One region of the Lysinibacillus sp. NPDC094177 genome, then DNA from elsewhere that is predicted to be linked to it. Evidence: riboswitches for the same ligand, from Rfam matches in the RefSeq annotation. Region 1 holds a riboswitch; the other holds the start of a gene.
What was found. A riboswitch is a leader RNA that binds a small molecule or an ion and turns the genes downstream of it on or off. The one in region 1 is predicted to bind thiamine pyrophosphate.
Positions count from the first base shown of each region.

Region 1 (7,759 bases):
GAAATACCCATTATGAATCATTCGTTCTATCACTTCCTCATCGCCTTTAAACCAATGAAAATGTGCTTTCGTTACATGATGTTTTTCTAGCAAATCACAAACAATCGCCGCATCCTCATAAACCGCATGTAACACAATTGGTTTATTTAATTCCTTTGCCAGTACTATAAACCGTTCTAACAATGACACATACGGACGAACCTCAATTGCCTTCTCCTGACTCAAATAATAAGGTAAACCTACCTCGCCAATTGCTACCATTTCATGAGCATGTTGGCGTATCCAATCGAATAAAGCGTCTTCCTCCGAATCATTAGATAACGGTTGTTCAGGATGATAGCCAAACGCTGCCTTCACCTTTACATAGGCTTGTGACAGCTTCAACGTCTTCTCGCACGAAGGAAGATTCATACTAACGGCAATGACATATTCTACTTCCTCTAGCAAAGTTGGTACTTCATTTTCCATATACTGATCTAAATGAATATGCGCATCAATCAACATTCGCGTCATCCTTTTCTTCTTTTAAATACGTGAACAACTGTTGCTTCAGGGCCGTAAATGTAGCGGAATGTCGAATTTCTTCTTGTCGTGGCCTCGCAAAAGGTACGATAATTTCCTTTTTCATCGTCGCTGGCCGTTTCGTGAGTACGATGATACGATCGGCTAAAAAGAGAGCTTCTTCGATACTATGTGTAACGAACAATATAGATTTTCGATATTCCTCCCATATTGATAAAAGCCACGCCTGCATTTCAAGCCTTGTAAACTCATCAAGTGCAGAGAACGGCTCATCTAAGCATAAAATGGGCTTGTCACTAATAATTGCACGAATAAATGACACTCGCTGTTGCATACCGCCAGACAACTCATTTGGATACGCATTTTCAAACGCTGCAAGCCCTACTTTGTCTAACCATTCCAAGGCGCGTTCAATATTTGGTTTTTGCTGAAGCTCCTCAACGATCGTCACATTTTCTACTATCGTACGCCAAGGCAGTAAACATGGTTGCTGAGGCATATAGCCAATCGTACCTCTTTTTTGCTGGATATCTGTACCGTTTAATAAGATAGCTCCCTTATCAATAGAAGTCACACCACCAATTAATTGAAAGAGTGTGCTTTTTCCACTTCCTGAAGGGCCTATAATCGCCACAAATTCCCCGTCCTTCACTTCAAAAGATAAATTACGAATGACTGGAAGGGAATCAAATGATTTATCAATGTTTTGAATGCTGAGCATGTAAGCCTCTTCCCTTCACAACAAGCTTTTCTAATAATCGAATAGCACTAAATAATAGTAAACTTAAAAATACAATAGCAAAAATCGCTACAAACACACGATCCGTTCGAAATGATGATTGTGCCAATGTCATATAGACACCAATCCCCTTTTTCGCACCTAGCCATTCCGCAATGACAGCCCCCATTACGCTATACGTTGCCGCAATCTTAATGCCTGAAAAAATCGCAGGGTACGCATAGGGCCATTCAAGCTTCCAAAAGGTTTGTGCTTTCGTTGCCCCAATCATTTCAAAATAATGCTTGAGTTCAGGCGAGGTTTGACGAAAGCCATCCATTGCCGAAATAACGATAGGGAAAAAGCACACAAGACAAATAATAATAAGCTTTGGCAATAAACCAAAGCCAAACCAAATAACTAATAACGGTGCTAGGACGAGCACAGGGACATTCTGCGACATAATGAGAATAGGATAAAATAGCTCCCGTACAAACGCAAAACGATGTAATAATACGGCAACTGTTAGCCCACATAATATCCCGATGGCAAGACCTAGAAGTGCTAATTGAACAGTTGCAAACGCATGCGGCAAGAACGTATCATACGATTGAAAGCCTTCTTTCAAAATGGCACTCGGTGCAGGCAATAGCCATTGTGGAACATCTGCAAATCGGACAATTAGTTCCCATATGAATAAGAGGAAGACGATAAAAATTATCGTCCTCCCTTGTTTGAAAGCCTGTTTCATCACTGGTATTTCTCCGTTAGCGTATCCATTGTAATACCTGATGGCTGATATAAAATTTTCACTTGCGTAATGACATTGATAGCGCCAATCTCAATCATCTTGTCATTCATTTTTTCAATGATTTGTAGCAAAGTTGATAACTCACCCTCCATTGTAGTTTCTAGTGGATGAACTTCGTATTTAACCCCTGAAGCGTCTATAACCGCAATCGCTGCATCAACAAATGGGATCACATCTTCATATTTTTCAGTTTTCGGGATAATTTGTACACTTATTAATGAGTTTGCCATACTACTTTGTCTCCTTTTTCGGTAAAAAGTCGTTTGTAAATGCTTGTTTTGCGTTAAATTCGCCTTCTAATACTTTGTTGTCTGTCATCCATTTCGCGTAGTTTTCCCAGACAGTTAATTTTTGCTCGCCCCATTGTGAAGCGTCATCTTGATACTTATCTGCTAGCCATTCCTGACTTTTATGCACAAGGTTTTTATCTAAATCAGGTACCGCTTCTAATAAAATATCAGCCGCTTCTTTTGGATGATTTATCGCGTATTCATAGCCCTTTGCTGCAGCAGCGACAAATGCTTTTACTGTCTCTGGGTCATTCTTAATCATTTTTTCGTTTGTAGCTAGTACAGGTGTGTAATAATCTAACTGATCACTATAATCTGTTAAATATAGCATGTTTAGTTTTTCGCCACGTAGTTCTGCTTCGATCCCTGTCCACGCATAATAAATCCACGCAAAATCAATATCTTTTTTCATCATTGTGAAGAAATCCATATCACCTGCATTGACAATATCTAACTTATTAATATCTGCATTATCTTTTTGCATAAGTGATTGTAACACTGCCTTTTCAACTGGTGCACCCCAACCACCGTATGTTTTACCTTCAAAATCCTTCGGAGACTTAATGCCTTTTGATGCAATAGATGCGAAGCCAGAAGTATTATGTTGAATAATCGCTGCAACGGATACTAAAGGTACGCCCTGCACACGTGCCTGTGTAATCCCTTCCTGGTAGCTTACACCAAACTGAGCCTTACCAGACGCCACTAGTTGATCTGCACCCGTTTCGCCAGGTAATAAAATATCAACATCTAGGCCCTGTTCTTTAAAGTAGCCAAGTTTTTTAGCTACATATAAACCTGTGTGATTTGTATTCGGCGTCCAATCTAGCACGACCGATACCTTTTTTAATGCATTCGCATCGTTTTTATCCTTTGTTTCCTGTTTTTCGCTACAGCCCACTAACGTTAAAAGTGTAGCCAACAGGATAAATAACCATTTTTTCATATTTAATCCTCCCAGAAAGTAATGTGAAAGTGTACATGAATGAATGTTTTCACCAGAAGAAAGCGTAATCACAATTAGTATGTACCCAAGGTTTGCACATACTACAAAAACATAAAAAAAACGCCTAGGATTCCACCCAGACGTTTTACAATCAGTATCAAAAACTTTCTTTTTTTGAATAGATGTTCCCTACGCTGGTACGAGCCAAATCAGGTTCAAAGGGTCAGCATCTATCGGACACAATCTCAGCTGGCAACACCAGCCCCCCTACATTCTTTCCATATGAACTTTTCGTGATTATTATACCCATATCAATCCGGAATTGACAAGGGGCTGTTTATCGTTAGCGCTGAATTATTATTTCACAGCCTCATTTGTAAATCGTTCCTTAAAGAAAGCAAGGTAAAAAATCACCACTGTAATTGAGGAGGACACTGAAAAACTCTAAAATAGGATGTTTTTACAGTATTTTTTTGCATGAGGATTATTTTACTTTGCAAGGATTTAGCGCGGCGGCGTGAGACTCCTGCGGGAAAGCGAGACAGACGAGAGCCCGCACGAAGCAAAGCGTAGGAGGAGGCTCGTCGCTCGCCCGCGGAAAGCGAACGCCAGAGCGCTAAATCCTAATGATAGATTTTTATTAGAGTTTTATTGAAAAAACCACTTTTTCAGTGGCCTCGTAATTGAGGCCTCATGCTTTTAACGTAATTAATAACTAAATATACAAAAAATTCTTTCGTTATATTGACAATGGTAACAAATTACAATAAAATTTGATTGATTAATCAATCATTTGTTATGAAAGGAATGTTTAAATGAAAACTATACTTACTAATGATGAAAAAAAGAAGAGAAAAAGATCTACTATCCTAAACGCCGCCATTAAATTATATAGTGTGAATGGATTTGCCGAGACAAAAGTTGCTGACATAGCAAAAGAAGCTGGTGTTAGCTTTGGTACCGTATTTACATATTTTGATTCAAAAGAAGTACTTTATGAAGTAGCTATTTTGGAGCCATTGGAAGAAATCAAACCTTATTTTATGGAGTTAGAAGAACATTTTAAAGGTGAGCCTCTTGAAGTTGTGAAGGAAATGATAGATTGCCATATACAACTTTTTTCAACGAGAAGTGAATACTTACGTCTTATTCAGCAGATTCTTGCAAGACCTGATCGTTTCCCAAAGCTTTTTAAGGAACTAGATGATTTCGTAAAAGTATTTATACACAGTATTTATTCGGTTATTAAAGAAGGTCAAAGGCTTGGGTACTTTTATGAAGAAACACCTTCATTAATTGCTGAGTCATACTTATCCATCTTAAACGGAATGCGTTTAACATTTATTGATGAATATACAAACGTCATGCAGAAGAATATCTCGAGACAAGCTCTGAGATTATTTGGGCCAATCTCAAATAAATAAGCCACCTCCCCCTTTGCCTGACCAACACCAGTAGACAATATATTATTAAATAGGAGTGATTATATGAAATTGAGAGATATCCATCCTAACATCAAACTTCGCCTAGCCATGCAATTTCTAGGCGGCCTTATTTCTATGGCTGTTACCCCTTTTCTGGCAATTTATTTTACTCAAAATATCGGAGCTACTAAAACGGCTATTATTCTTATAGTAATAGTGATTAGTGGTGTCATTGGAGGATTTATCGGAGGGCATATTTCAGATAAAATTGGGCGAAAAAAAATAATGATTTATGCTGAAATTGGAATTTTGCTTTCGTATCTGTTAATAGCACTTTGTAATTCACCTTGGTTTAACCTTCCTTATATTTCTGCAGCATTCTTCATCATCAATATGTTTTGTGGAGGAATGTTTCAGCCTGCCGCCCAAGCTATGATGATTGATGTTACTAATTCCGAATCGAGAAAGCTTGTATTTACAATTAGCTACTGGTTGGGGAATTTATCAACTGCAATTGGAGGAATTATTGGAGCATTTCTTTTTAAAAATTACTTATTTGAGCTATTTATCGGGATTTCACTAATTTCTTTGCTATCTGTATTCATGACCATATTCTTTATCACAGAAACCTACTTACCTGTACCTTCACCTAAGACTTCTTCTACTCATAAGAAAGAATTTTCACTAATAGAGATGTTTCAAACTTATTCAACCGTTTTAAAAGATATGCTGTTTATGTTTTATATTTTAGGAGCAATCTTGATCTTTACCTTGGAACAGTCTTTATCGAACTATATTGGGATTCGTCTTGATAAAGATATACCCCAGCAGTCAGCTTCATTGTTTGGCATTGATTTCATCGTAGACGGCACAAAAATGCTTGGTTTTCTCCGAACAGAGAATACTATTCTTGTAGTTCTCTTATCAACTGTTGTATTATTCATATTTAAAAAATGCAGTGAGCGATGGACTCTTGTTACAGGAATGATGATTTTTTCTATATGTTTTAGTGTTTTTGCTTCATCAAATAGCGTGTTGGTTCTTTTTATTGCCATGTTTATTGGAACAATTGGTGAGCTGATGTTTATTCCTATTAAACAGGCAATGATTGGAGAACTTGCCCCACCTAACGCTCGTAGCACCTATATGGCTTTTAATAGCTTGACTACCTACGGAGCAATGATTATATCCTCGTTATTAATCATAATTGGAGAGTGGATTCGCCCCATATATATGAGCGGACTACTCCTTATTCTCGGATTAACTGGTACATTTTTGTACTACATAATAACAAAATCGCTAGACGCTAAAGTTAGTGAACAGAATGAAAGAAAAGTACCTGTTTCTTCTTAAAGGTTGTTTGGAAAAAATCTAATTAGAAAACGCTTTTTCGCATTTGGTCGCTATTATGAAAAAAACCTAGATTATTAAACGACTTTATTTCTTTGGCTGTTTTCGAAAAGATTGTTGCTATTCAACTCCCATGAAAGAACTTAATCATCTTTCATTTTCTGTGATGAAGTACTAATTTTTGTGCTTCATGGATGGCTAACGGGGCAGTTTAGTTGAATAGTGGTGTTTACCTTGTTGTTCAACAATCGGGCCATATTATTGAATAACTTGTATTTAAATTATTTAGTTATTTATGTTATAAATAGATAAATATACAAGAAAAGTAGTTGAACAATTTCGCTAAATTTCTTAGTGTATACGAAGGATGAGGTTTATAATGAAATATTTTACTAAAGAATGGTTCGAGTTGAGTCAAAAAACAAGTTTCCACCTTAATTTAGTGGAAGATCAAAAGGCTGAATTATTTTCAGAAGAATACTTTCAACAGCTTTACAATAGCGAATTAATGGATTGGCTTACTTTACGAGAAGAAATGTATACAATTGATTTTAATAAAGAAGAGGCAACAGAAGAATTTCATAACGCCTTCATCGTAAATCAGATGATTTTAAAAAGGCAATTACCACAAATGATTTTAGAACAGATAGCTGATTTAAGAGTTTTCGCTTTATATACAGCATCCCATAAGGTCATAAATGCTGTAACTAAATTTTGTGAGGAAAATGAAAGGTCAGTAAATGCCATTGGTGAGAATTACAGAAGCTATTATAAAGAAGCCTCCACTTCATTTGATAAAGAAATTGTAGAGGATTTTCGATTCCACGATTGTAAGGTAATAAATTTAATTCAAAATGACACAAATTTAACATTAACCTTAGATAATTCAGGTGGTTTTACAGATGTAGATGAAGTAACCTTTGAAAATTTTCATCTAATAAAACAAGATGGTTTATTAGAAAATACATGGTGGTTGTATGAGGAAGTGTATAAAGTTAATAATCAATACGAATTTCATGCATTATTAGAAAATGGAGAGAACGAGTTAATTGACTTTATTATTTCAGCTGAACGAGTTTCCTTTACACGTAAGGACTTTTAGTCGAACAAAGTTCTTCAACAATCGGGCGCGATTGTTGAAGAAGCGTCGCTGTCCTTATTAAACTAACAGGGGCTTTAGTTGAAGAAGATAGCCAAACTAGAAGCAACAATCTTTGAGAAAACAGCCATTTCTTTAAACCGATGTTTTCGTAAACTTTGTTGCTTTTAGAGAAGGATTTATTCATAACATTTTTTCTCATAGGCACATGAAGCACTTTTTCTAACATATTCAATTTCATCAAGTAGAAATTGGTTAATAAGAGTTTGTATTTCTTGGTTATCCTCATCTATCACTCCAAGTCCATAAGCTATTTGCCACCTTGCATCGTGGTCTGGAAAGGAAACCGAGTATTTAGCAATTGATAATAGTTGTTTTGGATTGTCTATCAAATTCCCAATGATGATTTCACATTCATTGTCTCTGGCTAAAATATACAAAAATTCATTTAGAAGGTTTGAACTCCATTGTTCTAAAGGTATACCTTCTATTAGCTTGTTAGCATAGTGATATATTCTGTCCCAATGGAGATATTCAGTCTCCCATTCACCAAAAGATAAATCTGTTGTTTTAGTCCAATTTCTAAACATGTCTATCTC
Region 1 covers NZ_JBNNTW010000005.1:137,490-145,248, forward strand. The annotation lists gene ACQKNC_RS10480 (TatD family hydrolase) at 1-504, opposite strand, end outside; gene ACQKNC_RS10485 (ABC transporter ATP-binding protein) at 494-1,243, opposite strand; gene ACQKNC_RS10490 (ABC transporter permease) at 1,221-1,991, opposite strand; gene ACQKNC_RS10495 (thiamine-binding protein) at 1,991-2,281, opposite strand; gene ACQKNC_RS10500 (ABC transporter substrate-binding protein) at 2,283-3,287, opposite strand; TPP riboswitch at 3,457-3,566, opposite strand; gene ACQKNC_RS10505 (TetR/AcrR family transcriptional regulator) at 4,103-4,711, shown strand; gene ACQKNC_RS10510 (MFS transporter) at 4,775-6,064, shown strand; gene ACQKNC_RS10515 (DUF4085 family protein) at 6,441-7,163, shown strand; gene ACQKNC_RS10520 (hypothetical protein) at 7,340-7,759, opposite strand, start outside.

Region 2 (7,759 bases), on a different contig from region 1:
AGATTGCATAATGACACCAATCGAACCTGTAATTGTATCACGTTGCGCAAATATTTTATCTGCAGGTGCTGAAATGTAATAACCACCTGAAGCTGCCATCGAATCCATAGAAACATAGATTGGAATTTGTCGCTCTTCTTTAATTTTCAAAAGCTTTTTATAAATTTCTGCTGATTCCTTTACACCGCCACCTGGTGAATTAACACTTAGGACGATACCTTCCACAGTATCATCATATAAAATATTATCTAATTGATTTAAGAAAAATTGATGATCATAAGAAACTGCTTGCCATGCTGTACTTGAGCCAACATCTTGAATCGTACCATCGACCTTTAAGTATGCAATACGTTTATCCATATCGCCACTTTCTTTAACCTCTTCCATTACCGTCAAGTCATTTCCAGCTACCAAGCTATCAAAATTGCTAAAGAAATCCGATTTAAATATTGCAAAAATAGTGTTGATTCCTAACGAAAATACTAATAGTACACCAGCAATTATTAAAGCGGCCCACCTTTTACCATTCATTCCATTCCGCCTCCTCATAACGTAATACGATTGATACCCTAATTTGTTTCATACTTATCGCAATAATAACGTGATCTTATCACGGTGATGAGCCAATACTATTGCTTTAACCTATTCAACCTATAATACATTACCTAATCTCAAAAAAAAAATCAAAGTTCATAAAAAAAGCAGGAACTTTGATTTTCGACATTATTTCCTAGGAAATTAATGATGATTGATGTAATGGACTTTTTCTTGCTCACGTAGTTCGACACGACGAATTTTGCCTGATGTAGTCTTTGGTAGCTCAGTAACAAACTCAATCGCACGAGGATATTTATAAGGTGCTGTTAAAGTTTTCACATGGTTTTGTAATTTTTTAATAAGTACTTCATCACCAACTTCTCCGTCACAGAGCACAACAAATGCCTTTACGAGATTACCACGAATCCCATCCGGACTTGCGACAACGGCAGTTTCTTTCACTGCTGGATGCTTCAGTAAAGCATCTTCTACCTCAAATGGGCCTATCGTATATCCAGACGATATAATGACATCATCCCCACGTCCTTCGAACCAAAAATATCCATCTCCATCTTTATATGCACGATCCCCAGTAATATACCAATCGCCTCTAAATTGTAAATTTGTACGTTCAGGATCGTTTAAATATTTTTTAAATAACGCGGGTGTTTCACAGTGTACAGCAATATCTCCAACTTCTCCAATTGCAACAGGATTTCCAAAATCATCGATAATTTCAACAGTATTACCCGGAGTAGGTTTACCCATTGAGCCCATTCTAGCCTCCATCCCTACCATTGTACCAACAAGTAATGTATTCTCTGTTTGTCCATAGCCATCTCGTACTTGTAGATTAAAGACCTCGGAAAATACTTTGATCACTTCACTATTTAAAGGTTCACCCGCTGACACAGCTTGACGTATTGTACTTAAATTGAAATCATGTAAATTTTCAAGCCCTGCCATAAGACGGTATTCGGTTGGCGTGCAACACAGAATATTAATATTGAATTTTTCAAGCAGTGAAAGGTATGTTGCTGCATCAAAGTGTCCTTTGTAAACAAATGCTGTAGCACCACTTCCTAAAGTAGCTAGAAACGGACTCCAAATCCATTTTTGCCAGCCAGGCGCTGCTGTAGCCCAAACAATGTCACCTTCTTGAACACCTAACCAATTTGGTGCAGTAGTTCGTAAGTGTGCGTAACCCCAGCTATGTGTATGTACCGCTGCCTTCGGATTACCTGTTGTACCACTCGTATATGCTAAAAATGCAATATCTGTACTCTTAGTCGGCGTAATGCTTATGTAGGTTGTTGGTTGGCTTTGCATTTTTTCAAGCAACGGCTGCCAAGGTTCATGTGCATGACCAATGACAAATTGCTGTATTTCTTGTAAATTTTCTACATTATCAAATTGTTCAATATAAGGCTCAAATGCAACGACGCCTTTTGCATCAGCATGATTGATTCGATATTCAATATCCTTAGTTCTTAGCATTTCTGAGCTAGGTATAATGGTTAAACCTGCCTTTAAGGCAGCAATGTACACAATATACGCTTCAACCGATCTCGGTACCATGACTAAAATAACATCACCTTTTTTTAAACCTTGAGATGTAAATACATGTGCTGCCTGATTCGCCTTTTCAAGTAAAGCTGTATATGTTATATACTGAATTTCCTCGTCTTCGTTATAAACTAATAATGCATTTTTTGTAGAATCCTGAGCATATTTTTCAATTTCCTCTGAAATGTTATACCATTCTGGTGCAATTAAATCTTCTCTTCTCATGGCAAATGCCCCCTTTTGTTACGCTTATTATAAAACTCAATTTTTATCTTTTTCAATGGAATACACTCTAATTCAGTAAAGTAGTGACAACTATCATGCTCTGCTATATGGCATCAGTCACGTTTTGGTTCTATTAATTTCAACTTGGAGTAATTATTGCTGTCGCTTCGTTATCACTTCGCTTTCGCACAGAAATCATTTGTTGCTGTCGCTTCGTTATCACTTCGCTTTCGCACAGAAATCATTTGTTGCTGTCGCTTCCCTATAAAAACTTACTATTGAACATGAATGAATAATATGGTACATTTTGGTCAACTAAAAGCATGATTGCAGGGGGACTCATTTAGAGTTGAGAAGGTAAAACCTGACCCTTTGAACCTGTTAGTTAATACTGACGTAGGGAGCAATTCACATCTATTTACTGATGAAAGGCTCTTTTGCGTGTTTTTTCTACACGAAAAAGAGCCTTTTTTGCACGCTTACGTCCATCCAACAAGGAGGACTTAAATTGGTATTTCATACTATCCGCAAACAAAATCCACTTATTCATTGTATTACTAATTATGTTGTGGCTAATTTTCAAGCAAATGGCTTATTAGCAATAGGCGCTTCTCCAGTCATGGCTGATGACAGTCATGAGGTTGAAGAAATGGTCGCAATTGCCTCGGGTTTATTGATAAATATCGGTACCCTTAACGAGCGAATGAAAGAATCAATGTTACTTGCAGGAAAAAAAGCAAATGCTCTTGGCATTCCCGTTATTTTAGATCCTGTTGCAGCAGGTGCAACAACCTACCGGAAACAAACGGTACAGCGACTACTGAAGGAAATTAAATTTTCGGCAATTCGTTGTAATATTGGAGAGCTTGCGGCTATCGCTAATGTAGACTGGCAACAAAAAGGCGTAGATAGCGGTAGTGGTTCAATATCTTTAGAAGTTGAAGCACAGAAAATAGCTCAACTCTACAAATGTATTGTTATTGTGACTGGTGAAAAGGATTTTATTACTGATGGTAAACATCAGCAATGGGTTACAGGTGGCAATTCTCAAATGACAGAAGTTACTGGAACAGGTTGCTTATTGAGTGCAATTTGTTGTGCCTCCTTCGCTGCAGGAGATAAACCATTTGACCAATTGGTAGAAACATTATCGCTTTATAAAAAAGTGGCAGAGCAAGCCACTTCTTCTTCTCAATATATTGGAGATTTTCAAATTGCAGTATTAAATGAACTACATCGCCTTTCCAAGGATGGTGAAGAATGATGCATATTGTAACGACAATTGCTGGTTCAGATAGTGGCGGCGGTGCAGGCATACAGGCTGATTTAAAAACATTTCAGGAATTAAAGGTATTTGGAACGTCTGTTATTACAGCTTTAACAGCCCAGAACACACTTGGCGTATCAGATGTCTTACCAATTGAAGTGAGCTTTATTGAGAAACAACTTAAAGCGCTAATCAAGGATTTTTCAATTAGTGCTGTTAAAACAGGAATGCTGTTTTCCTCCGAAATAATACAATCAATTGCACATATTTTAGCCAAATTAAATATTCCGCTTATTGTAGATCCTGTCATGATTGCAAAAGGTGGCGAAAGCTTATTACAGCAAGAAGCCATTGAGGCAATACGTAGTTATTTACTACCTTTAGCAACAATTGTAACACCGAACATTCCTGAAGCAGAAACCCTTTCAGGAAGGAAAATCAATTCTTTTGTAGATATTAAAGCAGCAGCTCAGGTCTTATTACAAATGGGTGTTCAATGTGTCATTATTAAAGGCGGTCATTTAGAGGATAAATGTTTTGCTATTGATTATGTATTTTTTAAAGATGGTCGGTCATTTTTCATGCAGTCCACTCGTATTGCAACAAAAAATACGCATGGTACAGGCTGCACATTTTCTGCGGCATTAACAGCTTTTCTTGGCCGTGGATTACCTTTAGAAGAAGCCATTGAGGAAGCTAAAAAATTTATTCAATTAGCAATAACTTATGATTTATCTATTGGTAATGGCCATGGTCCAACAAATCATTTTGCTTATCAAAAATATAAGGATTCCTGTGAGGTGATCATTCATGAAACGTGACAATCTACAGTTATATTTTATTATGGGTACCAGTAATGTTTTAAATCATGAGCCAATAAACGTTTTAGAGAAAGCTCTGCAATCTGGAATTACTATGTTTCAATACCGTGAAAAAGGGCCAAATACACTTATTGGGCAAGCCTATGAAAATTTTGCTCGCAAATGTCAAAAGCTCTGTCATCAGTATAATGTTCCATTTATCATCAATGATGATGTAGAGCTAGCTATAAAACTTAGAGCGGATGGTGTTCATATTGGACAAGGGGATTTTCCTGTGTCGATGGTACGTAAAAAAATTGGTAACATGATCCTAGGTGTTTCTGTTCATTCACAAGCTGAATTACAAACTGCTCTACAATACGGTGCTGACTATGTAGGAATTGGTCCAATTTTTCCAACAACTTCTAAAAGCGACGCCAAACCACCTAGTGGAACTGATTTTTTACAGCAAGTTCGGATACAATATCCGGAACTCCCCATCGTTGCAATTGGAGGCATAAACTGCTTGAATGCACATTCGGTATTTAAAGCAGGTGCGGATGGAATAGCAGTTATTTCTGCAATTTGCGAAAGTAAGGATATTTCTAAAACAGTCTCTACATTTAAATCATTTGTAGGATAAAGTGATATGGGAGGACCTAAAGCTTCTCATTTGATACAGATAAATTACTGCCTGTTAATAGGGATAAAAAATAACCAATTTAAACAAACTAAAACCAGTGCCTTTTACGGTCACTGGTTTTAATTTTAATAATTGCTGATTAAGCAATTATTGGTTGCTGTTTGGCATACCTTTTAATTGAGATTCTGCCATTTGTACAAGACGTTTAGTGATTTCACCGCCAACGGAACCGTTAGCACGAGCTGAAGCGTCAGCTCCTAATTGAACACCAAATTCTTGTGCAATTTCGTATTTCATTTGATCAAGTGCTTGTTGTACACCTGGTACTGCAAGCTGGTTTGAACTGCGGTTTGTGTTTGCCATGTCTCTCACCTCCTTGTGAATATAGAATGTGCGATATTAGATTTTTAATACAAAAATTTTATAGGTAAATTGTACCTAGAAAGGAAGGAGAACTAAAAAAGCCAACTCAAAATAGGCTTTGAGTTGGCTCTTCAGAAATCGCACGTTTCTTCTATAGAAGATCCGCAAATTTATCGGCTTCTTGCTCTTTTTTCGGGAAAATATAGACTTCACGGTTTTTCACTGCTCGTTCAATTAGTTCATCAAAATCCGAGAAGCTTTCATAGTGCTCAACCTTTTCAAGCTTTGGCTTTGTTTTTGGACTTGCAGGAGTAAAAATTGTACAGCAGTCTTCAAATGGCTGAATAGACGTTTCGTATGTGCCGATTCTCTCTGCAATATCGATAATTTCTAATTTATCTGCTGAGATTAATGGGCGTAAAATCGGTGTGTTAGTCACAGCATTAATAGCAGTTAGACTCTCAAGAGTTTGACTCGCTACTTGACCAAGGCTTTCACCTGTAACAATTGCTAGTGCATCAATTTCTTCACGTACTTTGTCAGCAACTTTTAGCATCATACGACGAGTTGTAGTCATCGATACATTAGACGGTACTTTTTCTTTAATAAGAACTTGAATTTCAGTGAAGGGAATTACATGTAAACGTATACTAGCTCCAAATTTCGTTAATTCATTAGCAAGTACCTTTACTTTTTCCAATGAATTTTGGCTTGTATACGGTGGGCTAAAGAAGTGAATCGCCTCTAAGCGCACTCCTCGTTTCATCATTAAATAACCAGCGACAGGACTATCTATTCCACCAGAAAGCATTAATAATGATTTACCATTGGAGCCTACAGGCATTCCACCTGCACCCTGAATAACTTGTGCCATCATATATGTTGCATCATGACGCACCTCTACACGAAGTTCGATATCAGGCTTCTTCACCTTTACTGATAAATTTTGATATTGTGGTAAAACATAACCGCCAATTTCGCGTTGAATGGCATGTGATTCTAAAGGAAATGTTTTATCTGTGCGCTTTACTTCTACTTTAAAAGTAAGCTGTTCATTTTTAAATGTATCCATAATTGTTATGGCAAGTTTTTTCATGGCCTCGATGTCTTTTTCACATGCTGCCACTGGGCTAAATGATTGAATACCAAAAATTTTAGGTAATCCTTTTAATAGAACGTCCATTTGTGTTTCATTTTGAATAGCAATAAACATTCGATCGCGCTCTGTACGAATGTGTAATTGTCCTAAATCCGCAAACGCATGACGAATATTCTCTCGTAAGCGACGAATAAAATCCATCTTGTTGCGACCTTTTGTAGAAAGTTCTCCATATCGAATTAAAATTTCTTTCCAAATCATGATTTAAATTCTCCTTTAAGTTCCATCAATACTTCATCTAATACTTGTTTAAACTTTTCTATATCTTCATTTGTTACATGTGCGCCAAAACTTATACGAATAACACCCTTTTTAAAATGCTCATCGATATTTAGCGCTTCAACAACATGGCTTGTTTTTGTCTGTCTCGATGAACAAGCACTCGATGTCGATACAATTACATTGCGTTTTTGCAATGCATTAATAATGACTTCACCTTTTAAGTCGCGAATACTAAAAGATAAAATATGTGCCGCTCCTTGTGGTGTTGATAAAATATGAACAACTTCCCCATATCCTCTTAATTGCGAACATATTTCTTCATACCATTGACGGTATTTTTTCGCACGGTCATTCATAATCTCTACTGCTATTCGAGCTGCTTTGGATAAGGCTACAGCCTGCGGTACAGCTACTGTTCCACTACGTAAACCAAACTCCTGCCCTCCACCAAGTGCATATGGTTGCCATTTCATTTCTTTACGGAATGCTAGTACACCTGAACCTTTAAAGCCATGAATTTTATGGCCAGAAATTGACATACAGTCTGGTCCCTCGTCATCGTTAAATGATATTGGTAACTTCCCAAAGCTTTGTACAGCATCAACATGAAAAGCTGCACGACTCGATTCATGAATAATTTTTGCAGCCTCAAAAATTGGTTGGATAGCACCCATTTCATTATTTACATGCATCATACTTACTAAAATGGTATCCTTGCGCACTTTTGTACGAAGCTCCTCTAAAGAGATAATTCCATTTTTATCTACTTGCAAGTATTCTACGTCAAAACCCTCTTGTTCAAGTTGCTTCACAGATTCTAGAACAGATAGATGCTCAATTTCAGTTGTTAAAATATGATTTCCTTTATGCGTATTACTACGTGCTAAACCAAATATTGCCGTGTTATTAGATTCAGTACCACCTGATGTAAATAGCACATTTTTTGCTTCTGTATGCAAAATATCTGCTACTTGCTC
Region 2 covers NZ_JBNNTW010000008.1:75,188-82,946, forward strand. The annotation lists gene sppA (signal peptide peptidase SppA) at 1-531, opposite strand, end outside; gene mbcS (acyl-CoA synthetase MbcS) at 739-2,328, opposite strand; TPP riboswitch at 2,650-2,748, shown strand; gene thiM (hydroxyethylthiazole kinase) at 2,837-3,592, shown strand; gene thiD (bifunctional hydroxymethylpyrimidine kinase/phosphomethylpyrimidine kinase) at 3,592-4,416, shown strand; gene thiE (thiamine phosphate synthase) at 4,406-5,038, shown strand; gene ACQKNC_RS14345 (small, acid-soluble spore protein, alpha/beta type) at 5,186-5,401, opposite strand; gene thiI (tRNA uracil 4-sulfurtransferase ThiI) at 5,553-6,761, opposite strand; gene ACQKNC_RS14355 (cysteine desulfurase family protein) at 6,758-7,759, opposite strand, start outside.
Region 2: linked by a shared signal. The riboswitch ahead of thiM (hydroxyethylthiazole kinase) and the one ahead of ACQKNC_RS10500 (ABC transporter substrate-binding protein) in region 1 are both predicted to bind thiamine pyrophosphate.